2 regions of the Streptomyces sp. NPDC002994 genome follow, and region 1 is predicted to be linked to the other one. Evidence: riboswitches for the same ligand, from Rfam matches in the RefSeq annotation. Region 1 holds a riboswitch; the other holds the start of a gene.

What was found. A riboswitch is a leader RNA that binds a small molecule or an ion and turns the genes downstream of it on or off. The one in region 1 is predicted to bind glycine.
Region 2: another riboswitch for glycine. It lies ahead of gcvP (aminomethyl-transferring glycine dehydrogenase); the one in region 1 lies ahead of gcvT (glycine cleavage system aminomethyltransferase GcvT).

What each region holds. Positions count from the first base shown of each region.
Region 1 is NZ_JBEXNQ010000038.1:33,072-40,034, forward strand. Features, by position in the region: gene ABZX79_RS34305 (L-serine ammonia-lyase) at 1-790, opposite strand, end outside; gene glyA (serine hydroxymethyltransferase) at 936-2,198, opposite strand; gene gcvH (glycine cleavage system protein GcvH) at 2,218-2,598, opposite strand; gene gcvT (glycine cleavage system aminomethyltransferase GcvT) at 2,657-3,772, opposite strand; glycine riboswitch at 3,921-4,018, opposite strand; gene ABZX79_RS34325 (AAA family ATPase) at 4,146-4,835, shown strand; gene ABZX79_RS34330 (enhanced serine sensitivity protein SseB) at 5,043-5,819, shown strand; gene ABZX79_RS34335 (enhanced serine sensitivity protein SseB C-terminal domain-containing protein) at 5,908-6,711, shown strand.
Region 2 is NZ_JBEXNQ010000018.1:8,191-15,153, reverse strand. Features, by position in the region: gene ABZX79_RS23680 (hypothetical protein) at 1-187, shown strand, start outside; gene ABZX79_RS23675 (DUF5999 family protein) at 526-723, shown strand; gene gcvP (aminomethyl-transferring glycine dehydrogenase) at 806-3,691, opposite strand; glycine riboswitch at 3,895-3,991, opposite strand; gene ABZX79_RS23665 (PRC-barrel domain-containing protein) at 4,115-4,483, shown strand; gene ABZX79_RS23660 (DNA polymerase IV) at 4,861-6,324, opposite strand; gene ABZX79_RS23655 (MerR family transcriptional regulator) at 6,434-6,963, opposite strand, start outside.

The sequences.
Region 1 (6,963 bases):
ACTCCATCGCGAGGGCCAGCGGCTCGCCCTCGGAGCGCAGCTTGCGCGCGGTGTTCGCGGCGCGGCGGCGCACCTTCAGGCCACCGGGCAGGATGCCCTCCTGGGCCATGCCGCGCGCGACGCAGTCCTGCATGGCCCGCCAGATCTCCAGGAGCCCCTCGCGGATCTCGGGCTCCGTGCGCCAGGCCTTCTCGTTCTCCAGCATCAGGGCGGAGATCGACAGACCGGTGTCCTTGGCCAGGCGCAGCAGCTCGTCGCCGGTGCGGAAGGGGTACTTCAGCACCGTGTCGTCGAGCTTGATGCGGTCCTCGCCCACCGCGTCCTCGTCCACGACGAAGCCGCCGCCCACCGAGTAGTACGTCTTCTCCAGGAGGGGGGTGCCTTCGGCGTCGTACGCCCACAGGGTCATGCCGTTGGCGTGGTACGGCAGGGCCTTGCGGCGGTGCAGGATCAGGTCCTCGTCGAAGTCGAAGCCGATCTCGTGCGCGCCGAGGAGCGTGATGCGCTTGTCGGCCTTGATCTGCTCGACTCGGGCGTCGGCGGTCTCGACGTCGACCGTGCGCGGGGAATTGCCCTCCAGGCCGAGCAGCACGGCCTTCGGGGTGCCGTGGCCGTGGCCGGTCGCGCCCAGCGAGCCGAACAGCTCGGCACGTATCGAGGCGGTGTGGGCCAGCAGGCCGTCGTTCTTGAGGCGGCCCGCGAACAGGCGGGCGGCGCGCATCGGGCCGACCGTGTGGGAGCTGGAGGGGCCGATGCCGATCGAGAACAGGTCGAAGACCGAGATGGCCACGGGGAACTCCTAAGGGTGGGTAGACGCCGTTGTCTGCCTGCGGGGGGTGGTGCAGATGATCAAGGCGGGGGTGACACGGTGCGGGGCACCGCACTCACTGTTCAGTGTGCGCGGTGCCCCGATATTCAGTCTGTGTCGTACGTAACTACTTCAGACCAGGGTAAAGGGGGTGCTTGCCGGCCAGGGCCGTGACGCGGGCGGCCAGGGCGTCGGCGTCGTACGACGGCTTCAGCGCCTCGGCGATGATGTCCGCGACCTCGGCGAAGTCCTCGGTCTGGAAACCGCGGGTGGCCAGGGCGGGCGTACCGATCCGCAGACCCGAGGTGACCATCGGGGGCCGGGGGTCGTTCGGGATGGCGTTGCGGTTGACCGTGATGCCGAGCCCGTGGAGACGGTCCTCGGCCTGCTGGCCGTCGAGCTCGGAGTTCCGCAGGTCGACGAGGACCAGGTGGACGTCCGTGCCGCCGGTGAGGACGGACACGCCGTGCTCGGTGACGTCGGCCTGCACCAGGCGCTCGGCCAGGATGCGGGCGCCGTCCAGGGTGCGCTGCTGGCGCTCCTTGAACTCCTCGGATGCGGCCACCTTGAAGGAGACCGCCTTCGCGGCGATGACGTGCTCCAGCGGGCCGCCCTGCTGACCGGGGAAGACCGCGGAGTTGATCTTCTTGGCGAGCTCCTGAGTCGACAGGATCACTCCGCCTCGCGGGCCGCCGAGCGTCTTGTGCGTGGTCGTGGTGACGACGTGGGCGTGCGGCACCGGGTTGGGGTGCAGGCCCGCGGCGACCAGACCGGCGAAGTGCGCCATGTCGACCATGAGGTACGCGCCGACCTCGTCCGCGATGCGGCGGAAGGCGGCGAAGTCCAGCTGGCGCGGGTACGCCGACCAGCCGGCCACGATCAGCTTCGGCTTCGACTCCTTGGCGAGGCGCTCGACCTCGGCCATGTCGACCTCACCGGTGGCGTCGTCCACGTGGTACGCGACCACGTTGTAGAGCTTGCCGGAGAAGTTGATCTTCATGCCGTGGGTCAGGTGCCCGCCGTGGGCCAGGTTCAGACCCATGATCGTGTCGCCGGGCTTGATCAGCGCGAACATCGCGGCCGCGTTGGCCTGGGCGCCCGAGTGCGGCTGTACGTTCGCGTGCTCGGCGCCGAAGAGCGCCTTGATGCGGTCGATCGCGATCTGCTCGACGACGTCGACGTGCTCGCAGCCGCCGTAGTAGCGGCGGCCCGGGTAACCCTCGGCGTACTTGTTGGTGAGTACGGAGCCCTGGGCCTCCATGACGGCGACCGGAGCGAAGTTCTCCGAAGCGATCATTTCGAGGGTGGACTGCTGGCGGAGCAGCTCGGCGTCGACGGCGGCGGCGACGTCCGGGTCGAGCTCGTGCAGGGGAGTGTTGAGAAGCGTCATCACGGTCCCGTTCGAGGTATTAGTTGCCGGAGGAGAGGGCGTCGTACTCGGCGGCGGAGAGCAGGTCGGGCTGCTCCTCCGAGACGCGCACCTTGAAGAGCCAGCCGCCCTCGAACGGGGCGGAGTTCACCAGCGACGGGTCGTCGACGACGTCCTGGTTGGACTCGACGACCTCACCGGTCACGGGGGAGTACAGGTCGCTGACCGACTTGGTGGACTCCAGTTCGCCGCAGGTCTCGCCCGCGGTCACCGTGTCGCCGACGGCGGGGAGGTCCGCGTAGACGACGTCACCGAGCGCGTTGGCCGCGAACTCCGTGATGCCGACCGTCGCGACGCCGTCCTCGGCGGTCGACAGCCACTCGTGCTCCTTGCTGTAACGCAGCTGCTGGGGGTTGCTCATGAGCTGAATTCTCCTGTACGCGGGGGAGTGCTGGTGAACGGGGAGGTTGTGCGGGGGGTCACTTCTGGCGCTTGTAGAACGGCAGCGCGACGACCTCGTAGGGCTCATGCGTACCGCGAATGTCGACGCCGACACCGGAGGTGCCGGGTGCCGCGTGCGCGGCGTCGACGTATGCCATGGCGATCGGCTTGCCCAGCGTCGGGGACGGGGCGCCGGAGGTGACCTCGCCGATGACCTTGCCGTCCGCCACCACGGGGAAACCGGCGCGGGGGACGCGGCGGCCTTCGGCGATCAGGCCGACGAGCTTGCGCGGCGGGGCGGTCTCGGCGCGCTCGGCGGCGGCCTCGAGGGCGGCGCGGCCGACGAAGTCGCCCTCCTTCTCGAACTTCACGACCCGGCCGAGGCCCGCGTCGAAGGGGGTGAGCGAGGTGGTCAGCTCGTGCCCGTACAACGGCATGCCCGCTTCGAGGCGCAGGGTGTCGCGGCAGGAGAGGCCGGCGGGGACCAGGCCGACGTCCTTGCCCGCGTCCGTGAGCGCCTGCCACAGCTGCTCGGCGTCGGCCGGGGAGACGAAGAGCTCGAAGCCGTCCTCGCCGGTGTAGCCGGTACGGGCGATGAGGGCGGGGACGCCGGCGACGGTGCCGGGGAGACCGGCGTAGTACTTCAGCCCGTCGAGGTCGGCGTCGGTGACGGCCTTCAGGATGCCGGGGGACTCGGGGCCCTGGACGGCGATCAGGGCGTACGCGTCACGGTCGTCCCGTACGACGGCGTCGAAGGTGGCGGCGCGCTCGGTGATGGCGTCGAGGACGATCTGGGCGTTGCCGGCGTTGGCCACAACCATGTACTCGGTCTCGCCGAGGCGGTAGACGATCAGGTCGTCGACGATGCCGCCGTCTTCTTGGCAGATCATGGTGTAGCGAGCGCGGCCGAGGCCGATGGTGCCGATGTTGCCGACGAGCGCGTAGTTGAGGGCGTCCACGGCCTGGGGGCCGGTGACGGTGATCTCGCCCATGTGGGAGAGATCGAAGAGGCCGGCGCGGGTACGTACGGCGTTGTGCTCGTCACGCTCGCTGGCGTACCGCAGCGGCATGTCCCAGCCCGCGAAGTCGGTCATGGTGGCGCCCAGCGAACGATGCAGCGCATCGAGGGCGGTGTGGCGGGGGACATTGCTCATGTGCGGGGCTCCCAGGGCATGACAGGCGAGGACAATCCTCCCCATCTGTCATCGGAACCTGAGAGGTTCACCGAGAGAGTCGCAGTTGGCTGTCTCGGCTTGCACCTTGGGTGGAGCCGCGACGAAGCGGCCCGCTTTTCAGATCTGCCTCGCCCGCGCGGTACGGGGCCTGAGAGATTCAAGGGAGGAACTTGCTCCTTCGGCGTCCTGGGCACACAGTGCTTCGGACTCTCCCGCGCGGATTCAAGCGGCCGGTATGCAGTTGGCGGGCACATCATTGCACGGAAATGGACTTGTGGCGCATTACCTTTTCTTTACACTTCTTGGGCAAGGGTGGGGGGAAGGGTGGGGGACACCCGACAGGGGGAAGACGATGACGTTGCAGCAGTCCGGTGCGTACGCGACGACGGCCGCGGTGCCCACACAGCACGGCGTGCCGGTGCGGGAGGCCGCGCGGTGGCCTGTGCCCACGGTGCGTGATCTGCGCGAGCGCGCGGGGCGCAGTCCGGGGGCGCTGGCGTTCGGGGCCGGCGACGTAGTGGTCGTCTCCGGTCTGCCCGGCAGTGGCAAGAGCACCCTCATCCGGCGTACGGCCACGGCGGGAGCGACGCACCGTATCGACTCGCAGGACGTGCGGGAGCGCTGGGAGGCGCGGATGCCGCGTCTGCTGCCGTACGCGCTGTACCGGCCGCTGGTGCGGGCGGCGCACTATGCCGGCCTGCGACGTGCGCTGCGCTCGGGCGAGAGCGTCGTGGTCCACGACTGCGGGACGCAGGCCTGGGTGCGGCGCTGGCTGGCGCGCGATGCCCGCCGCCGGGGGGTCGCGCTGCATCTGGTGCTGCTGGACGTTACGGCGGATGTGGCGCGGGCCGGGCAGGAGGAGCGGGGCCGCGGGGTGTCGGGGTACGCGTTTGCCCGGCACCGGCGGGCGGTGGGGCGGCTGGTGCGGGATGCGGAGGCGGGGCGGGTGCCGGTGGGGTGTGCGTCGGCTGTGCTGCTGGACCGGGATGCGGCGGGGGCGTTGGCGCTGATCGACTTCCCCGGCTCGGCGGAGCGGGCGTAGCGCGGGGGGCGCCTGCGGCGGGCTTTCCCCTACCCGCCCCTTCCCGCTGTGACACTTTGCGGCTCCGCCGCGTGAGGGGCGCTGCCCCAGACCCCGCTCCTCAAACGCCGGAGGGGCTGAGACGTGCCGCAAGCGGCACATTCAGCCCGTCCGGCGTTTGAGGACACGCCCGTAGGGCGTCCCCGCGCCCCGCGTTAAAGTCGTCCCGTGGACTACCCCGACTTCCCCGTACCCGCCCACCCGCACGGCGGCAACGGCTGGCCCGGCAACGAGCTCGAAGAGGTACTCGGTGCCTCGCTCGGCAACCCCGCGGCGGGCGGCCGCATCGTAGAAGTACTCGGCCGCAGCCAGGTGTGGGTGCCGCTGCCGGCCGGCGGCGGACCCGACGCGCCGAACCTCGACCTGCCCACCATGGACATCCACGGCGAGGCGTACGTCCCCGTGTACAGCTCCGAGGAGCAACTGCGCCAGTGCGCCGGGCCGCACATGTCCTTCGCCGTGGCGCCCGCCCGCGAGTTCGCCCGCGGCCTGCCGCCGCAGCTCGGCATCGCGGTGAACCCGGACGGCGCGGTCGGCGTGCCGCTGCCGCCGCCCGCCGTCGCCGAGCTCTGCCGGGCCGGGCGTACGCCGCTGGACGGGCCGGCCAGTGGTGGAAGGGTGCGGCTCTTCGAGCCGGACTGGCAGGAGGAGCCGGTTGATTTCCTCTCCGCCGCCGCCGGGGAATTCCAGGAGAGCGGCGTCGTGCTGACCGCCCGTCGGGCGCTCGCGAGCGTCGAGGGCGAGTCCCCGACGCTCTTCGTCGGCGTACAGCTGTCCTCCTGGGAGGGCGCCGACCGCAACGCCCCGATGGACGCCCTCGGCCGGGCGCTCGGCCGCGTCCAGGTGCCCTGGCAGGTCAACCTGGTGCTGCTGGACGTGGCGGCCCAGGACCCCGTCGCCGGCTGGATGCTGGAGAAGGTGCGGCCCTTCTACACACGCGCCTGACCCGACTCGTGCTCTGTGTCAGTGCTGCCGCTTAAGCTGATGCGACACGTGAAGCAACACGGTGGATCGAAGAGGGGCGGGACCCAGGGTGAGCGCGTCAGGCACTGCGGCGGCCGGGCAGGTCGAGCACATGCTGCGCCAGGTGACGCCCGGGCGGTACGACGCGTACGAGGCGCTGCTGCGTGCCATCGCCGACCCCGCGGGCGGCAAGGTCTGGATGCTGCTCTGGCACGGCCAGGCGGGCTCCCCCGACGCCCAGTACGGGAACATGGAGGTCGACGGCCTCGGTTACGCCCCGTGCGTCACCTCCGCCCAGGAGCTCGCCGCCAGCGGCTGGAGCCGGGCGTACGAAGTGGTCACCGGGCGGGACCTGGCACGCGCGCTCTTTCCCGACCGCTGGGGCATCTGGCTGAATCCGCACGCCCCGGGCGGCGGCGTCGGCATCCCCTGGCTCGATCTGCGGCGTATCGCGACCGGGCTCGACCGGATGCCCGCCGGGCCGCTGCGGCTGTCCGAACCCGCCATCGAGATCCCCCAGTTCTACGCCCTGCTCACGCAGAACGCCCACCGTACGCCCGCGGTCCGCGCGCTGCGCCGCGCCTGGGTGCAGCCGGCGCTCGGGGCGCCGTATCTGGCCATCGGACTCGATCTCTACGACACGAGTCAGCAGTCCGTCGACGCGGTGCGCGCGATGATGCAGCAGTCGATCGGGGTGGTGCCGGAAGGGCTGCCCGTGTCCACCGTCGCGATGTCCGACGAGTACGACCCGGTCTCCATGTGGCTGCGCGCCAACGCCCGCCCGTTCTACGACCGCGACGCGCACGCGGCGCCCGCCGCCCCCTCCTCCGCCGCCCAGGGCGGCTACGGCTACCCGGCCCCGCGCGCCTACTGATAGCCCAATTCGGCGATCCATAAGGGTCGTTGGGCGGCATGTCCGGTCTGACGCATTAGACCGCTTCTGATCCGCTGAGCCGATCACGGCGTCCGGATAACGGAAGACCACAGGCCACATCACGGTTACGCATCCATTGCCCGCCAGGGCTGGCGGGTGATCGCGCGCTCATTGAAGACTCCCGCAACAAGGAATGTCGGTCCTGTGTACGACCCGCTTTCCCCGTAAGCAACTGCGTTTGTCCGAGCAGCT
Region 2 (6,963 bases), on a different contig from region 1:
CCCGGAAGCCGGCACCGACGCCTCCGAGACCATGCCGCTCCCGACGGACCTGCTCGTACCGCTGGCGCCCGCACCGCCGGGCATCGCCTCGCACCGCCCGCACCGGGCCGCCGATCTGCTGCCACTGCTCACCCACCGGCTCACGCCACCTGCCGCCACCGTCCCGCTCCTCAGCCAGCCCGCCTGACGACACCAGCCCGTTCCCGGGCGCCCTTCGCATCCACTGTGCCCCGTGCCCGCTCCGGCCACGGGGCACAGTGCCGCCCTCACTCGGCACCCACCCGCATCCCCCATCCGGACTAGCCCGTATCGGCCACCCCGAACCACCCGAAGAGGCCTCCCGGTTGAGCTGAACCGTCCGCACGAGTGATGCGTCATTAATCAGTAAGGAGAGCTGCCGTGAAATCCCTGCGGATCGACGCCCGTGGGGCAACACTGGGACCGGACCGACTGATACGGGGGGCGGCCATGAACACCGCATCGAGCCGCAGGACACTCACCACAACGCAGCGAAAGAACCCTTCCATGTGCCAGCACCAGCCAGCCTGCCCGACTGCCGAATCCGCCGACCGGGAGGCCGCCCTTCTTGTGGCGCACTACCCGGAGCAGGGCTGGAGCCTGCTGTGCAACGGGGTTCTCGTCTTCGAGGACACCGGTGAGCTGCTGCCGGACGGCCAGATCATCGCGCCGCACCGTCCACTTGACGTGGTCAAGGCTGCCTAGCCGGCCGGCACGCGCGACACCTGTACGCCGCTACGACGAGGGGCCGGCCCGGAGGAATCCTCCGAACCGGCCCCGACGCACATCAGTTGTCGTACTCGTCCAGCGGCGGGCACGAGCAGACGAGGTTACGGTCACCGAACGCACCGTCGATCCGGCGGACCGGCGGCCAGTACTTGTCGGCGGCCGAGACCCCGGCCGGGAAGACCGCTTCCTCACGGCTGTACGCGTGCTCCCACGCGCCGCCCAGCGCGGCCGCCGTGTGCGGCGCGTTGCACAGCGGGTTGTCGTCCGCGGGCCACTCGCCGGCTCCGACCTTCTCGATCTCCCCACGAATCGCGATCATCGTGTCGCAGAACCGGTCGATCTCGGCCAGGTCCTCGCTCTCGGTCGGCTCGATCATCAGCGTGCCGGCCACCGGGAACGACATGGTCGGCGCGTGGAAGCCGTAGTCGATGAGCCGCTTCGCGATGTCGTCCACGCTCACGCCGGTCGCCTTCGACAGCGGCCGCAGGTCGACGATGGCCTCGTGCGCCACCAGCCCGTTCGGACCGGTGTAGAGCACGGGGTAGTGCGGCTCCAGGCGCTTGGCGATGTAGTTCGCGGCGAGCACGGCGACCTGCGTAGCCCGCTTGAGCCCTTCGGCGCCCATCAGGCGGACGTACGCCCACGAGATCGGCAGAATGCCCGCGGAGCCCCAGGGAGCGGCCGAGATGGGCCCCACGCCGGTCTCAGGGCCGGCCGTCGGCTGGAGCGGGTGGTTCGGCAGGTACGGCGCCAGGTGAGCCCGTACGCCGACCGGTCCGACGCCGGGGCCGCCGCCGCCGTGCGGGATGCAGAACGTCTTGTGCAGGTTCAGGTGGGACACGTCCCCGCCGAACTTGCCCGGCTTGGCGAGCCCGACGAGCGCGTTGAGGTTGGCGCCGTCGACGTACACCTGGCCGCCGGCCTCGTGCACGGTCGCGCAGATGTCGGCGACGTGCTCCTCGAACACCCCGTGCGTGGACGGGTAGGTGATCATCAGCACCGACAGCTCGTCGCGGTACTGCTCGATCTTGGCGTGCAGATCCTCGACGTCGACCTCGCCGTCCTCGCGGGTCTTGACGACGACGACCTTCATGCCGGCCATGACGGCGCTCGCCGCGTTCGTCCCGTGCGCGGAAGACGGGATCAGGCACACCGTGCGCTGGTCGTCGCCATTGGCCCGGTGGTACGCCCGTACGGCCAGCAGGCCCGCGAGCTCGCCCTGCGAACCGGCATTCGGCTGGATCGACACCGCGTCGTACCCGGTGACCTCGGCCAGCCGCTCCTCCAGCTCGTGGATGAGCGTCAGGTACCCCTGCGCCTGCTCGACCGGCGCGAAGGGGTGGACCGCCCCGAACTCCGGCCAGGTGACCGGCTCCATCTCGGTGGTCGCGTTCAGCTTCATCGTGCAGGAGCCGAGCGGGATCATGCCGCGGTCGAGCGCGTAGTCGCGGTCGGCGAGCTTGCGCAGGTAGCGCAGCATCGCGGTCTCGGAGCGGTACTGGTGGAAGACGGGGTGCGTAAGCACCTCGTCGCTCCGCAGCAGCCCCTCGGCCAGCACGTCGCCCACCTTCGCATCGAGCGCCTCGATATCGGCGTCGACCCCGAAGGCCGCCCAGACGGCGGCGATCTGCGCCCGCCCCGTGGTCTCGTCACACGCGACGGAAACAGAATCGGCATCGACCAGCCGCAGATTGACCCCACGCTCACGGGCCGCGGCGACAACGCCGGCCGCCTTGCCCGGCACACGCGCGGTCAGCGTGTCGAAGTACGAACCGTGCACGACCTCGACTCCACCACCGCGCAGCCCCTCGGCGAGCAGCGTCGCGTACCGGTGCGTACGCCGCGCGATCATGCGCAGCCCGTCGGGCCCGTGATAGACGGCGTACATCCCCGCCATGACGGCGAGCAGCACCTGCGCCGTACAGATATTGCTGGTGGCCTTCTCCCGGCGGATGTGCTGCTCACGCGTCTGGAGCGCCAGCCGGTACGCCTTGTTCCCGTCCGCGTCGACGGAGACACCGACGAGCCGCCCGGGCAGGCTGCGCGCGAACTTCTCGCGTACGGCCATGAACCCGGCGTGCGGACCACCGAAGCCCATCGGCACACCGAAGCGCTGGGTGGTACCCACCGCGATGTCGGCGCCGAGCTCACCGGGCGAGGTGAGCAGCGTCAGCGCCAGCAGATCAGCGGCAACGGTGACGACAGCCCCCAGCGCATGCGCCTGCTCGACAACCGGCTTGAGGTCCCGGACAACGCCCGAAGCACCGGGGTACTGAAGCAGCACACCAAAGACACCACGCTCGGCGACCTCGGCCGGAATCCCTTCCGCCAGATCAGCGACAACAACCTCGACACCGGTCGGCTCCGCACGCGTCTGAATGACTGCCACGGTCTGCGGCAGCGTGTCGGAGTCGATCAGGAAGACACCTTGCTTGACCTTGCCGACGCGGCGCGAGAGCGCCATGGCCTCGGCGGTGGCGGTGCCCTCGTCAAGCAGCGAGGCACCGGAGGTAGGCAGCCCGGTCAGGTCGGCCACCATCGTCTGGAAGTTGAGCAGCGCTTCCAGCCGGCCCTGCGAAATCTCCGGCTGATAGGGCGTGTAAGCCGTGTACCAAGCCGGGTTCTCCATGACGTTGCGCAGGATCACCGGCGGTGTGAAGGTGCCGTAGTAGCCGAGCCCGATCATCGGGGCCAGCACCTGATTGCGGTCGGCGAGCGTGCGCAGCTCGGCCAGCACCTCGGCCTCGGTGCGCGCGTCGGGCAGCCCGAGCGCCTCGGCGCTCTTGATGACGTCCGGCACCGCGGCCGCGGTCAGCTCGTCGAGCGAGCCGTAACCGACCTGGGCGAGCATCTTGGCCTGAGCTTCGGCATCGGGCCCGATGTGGCGCTGCTCGAAGGGGATGCCACGCTCAAGGTGTGAAAGCGGAATGCGGTTTGCGGTCATCTGCGGAAGGCCTCCTGGTCTGACACGACCTGCGAGGGGCACCACGACACGGGTACCCGGACGGCCTCCCCCTCTGTCATCTCAACCTGAGAGCTTCACCGGAAGACCGCGCGCGTGACGTCGCTGACGTCGAGGGTCGTTCCGGCTTTCACCGTCGGTGAGGAAGGGATCCATACGGAACCCGCCCTGCTTTCCAGAGTGACCTCGTCCGTGCGGTACGGGGGCCTGAGAGATTCCGGGGAGGATTTGCTCCTTCGGCGTCTCCGGCATATTCACCGGAGACTCTCCCGCACGGGGTCAGCAGCCATTGGCCAGCCTACCAGCGAGCCCCGTCGTGGATCCCTCGAGTGGCCGAGTCCACAGATGTGCCCTTTCGTAGGCTTTACGGGGCATACGAACCAGCTGCGATCAGTTGGAGGGACCGTGCAGACCGACATCGATCCGCGCAGCCTGATCGGCCGCAAGGCATACGACCGCAATGGCACCAAGATCGGAACAGTGGACGAGGTGTACCTCGACGACGCCACGGGAGTCCCCGAATGGGCGGCGGTACGCACCGGGCTGTTCAGCCGTGACGCCTTCGTCCCTCTGGAGCCCAGCAAGGTCGTCGACGACTCCCTCCGCGTCCCCTACGACCGCGCCCTGATCCGGGACGCCCCGGACTTCGGCGTCGGCCGCCACCTCTCCCCCGAGCAGGAACTCCAGCTCTACCACCACTACGGCCTGGACATCGCCTCCCCCGCCCCCGACCGGGACTTCGGCCACCTGGCAGGCGAAGACCCCCCAAGCTGACACCACCCCACCCCAAGGCCGCCCGGGGCCCACCCCCCGAAGCCACACCCCCCGGCACCCACCCCGCCCGCCACTCCACACCAGCCCCGGCACCCACCCCATCCGGCGGTGCCCCGCCCGGGGGGCACCTGGGGTTGCAGGCTTCGACCACCGCCCCTTCCCGGAACCAGCCCGTCCGGCGCTGGAGAACCCGGCCCAAGGGCATCCCGGGCTACAGGCTTCAGCCGCCCCCCTTCCCCTATCAGCCCGTCCGGCGCTTGAGGACACGCCCGCAGGGCGTCCGGGGGCCTGGGGGCTCGCCCCCAGTTTCGGGAAGGGGCGGGGTGGGGGAAAGAAACCGGCGCACCAAAGCCCCGGGCAGGACAACTCGAGCCCCGCTAAAGACGCGGCATTTCCTCCCCCGCCCCCGGCAGGGACTCCGGCCGCGAGGCCGACGACGCTCCGTCCCCGTCCCCACCCACCCGCACCCCCACCAACGGCAGCGGCTCCGACGCCACCAGATCCGGATCGTCCACCTTGAAGGTCCGCACCCGCCCCGGCGGCGACGTCGGCTCCTCGAACCGCACCGTCACCCGCCCGACGCCACTGCCCTGCACCCACCCCGCTCCGTACTCGGCGTGCCGCACGTCCTGCCCGGCCAGCCACCGCCGCTCCGGAGGCGGCTCAGGCACCGGAACCACCGGCCCACCCGTCACCACCGCCTCCCCGCCACCACCCGCCTCCGCCTCCGCCTCCCCGCCGGCCACCGCCAAACCGGCCACCGCCGCATCGGCCGCCTGCGCGAACAGATCCTCCTGCGTGAAGTCGGCGAGCCCCGTGACTCCCACGCCCAGCAGCCGCACGCCACCCGTGGTGTCCACCGACTCCAGCAGCCGCCCCGCGGCCTCCCGCACCACCGTCGGATCGTCCGTCGGCCCACGCAGCGTCTCCGACCGCGTCAGCGTCGAGAAGTCGTACCTGCGCACCTTCAGCACCACGGTCCTCCCGGACCGCCCCGCCGCCCGCAACCGCTGCACGCACCGGTCGGACAGCCGCACCACCTCGTTCCTGACCCGGACCCGGTCGTGCAGATCGACCTCGAAGGTGTCCTCGACCGACACCGATTTCGCATCCCGCTCGGCCACTACAGGCCGTTCGTCGTGCCCGACGGCCATTCGGTACAGCGACACCCCGTGCGCCTTCCCCAGCAGCCGTACAAGCTCGTCCTCGCCCGCTTCCGCCAGGTCGGCGACGGTCGTCATCCCCGCCCGCCGAAGATGCTCGCCAGTGGCCGGCCCGACGCCGGGCAGAATGCGCACCGGCATCGGCGCCAGCAGCTCCCGCTCCGTCCCCGGCTCAATGAGCACCAGTCCGTCCGGCTTGGCCTGCTCAGACGCGATCTTCGCAAGCATCTTGGAGCCCGCCAGCCCCACAGACCCCGTGAGCCCCGTGACGGCCCTGATGTCGGCCCGCAGCAGCTCTCCCGCCCTGCGGGCCGAGGCCGAGTCGTCGGCCACCCCGCCCGCCTCCAGGTCCACGAACGCCTCGTCCAGGCTCAGCGGCTCCACCAGCGGGGAAAGCCGTCCGAGCAGTTCCAAGACCTGCTCGCTGACCGACCGGTAGAGAGCGAAGCGCGGCATCAGATAGGCCGCGTTCGGGCACAGCCGGCGCGCCTGCGCCACCGGCATCGCGGAATGCACCCCGAAGCGCCTGGCTTCGTACGACGCGGTGGCGACGACCCCGCGGGTCCCGATCCCCCCGACCACCACCGGCTTTCCGCGCAGACTCGGCTTCGCTGCCTGCTCTGCGGCGGCGAAGAAGGCATCCATGTCCAGATGCAGGATGGTCGGCGCGGATCTCACACCACCGATGCTGCCGTACGGCACTGACAATCGGGTGTCCGGCAGCGCGTCGAATCGGCGCCCGGCAGCGCGTCATAGGGACAGAAGAGGCCGAAGAGGTACCGCCCGCTCAGCCGGCCTTGTTACGGCGCCGTGCGAGCTCATCAGTGGGGTTGTGCCCGACCAGCGTCTCGCCCGTATCGACGCGCTCGCCGTGCAGCTGGGACAGCGCGCTCTCCACGTCCCGCCACACCACACCCACGGCGATCCCGAAGACGCCCTGCCCGCCCTGGAGCAGCTCGACGACCTCGTCGGGCGACGAGCACTCGTACACCGTCGCCCCGTCGCTCATGAGCGTCATCCGCTCAAGATCCTGGAATCCCCGCGCCCGCAGGTGCTGCACAGCGGCGCGAATGTTCTGCAGCGCGACACCGGTGTCCAGGAATCGTTTGACGATCTTGAGGACGACGACATCGCGGAAGCTGTAAAGACGCTGGGTGCCGGACCCGTAAGCGGGCCGCACGCTCGGCTCCACCAGCCCCGTACGCGCCCAGTAGTCGAGCTGCCGGTACGTGATCCCCGCCGCCGCACACGCGGTCGGCCCCCGGTACCCGATGCTCTCCGTGCTCGCACTGGTATCGGCCGCCGTCGTCCCGCCCA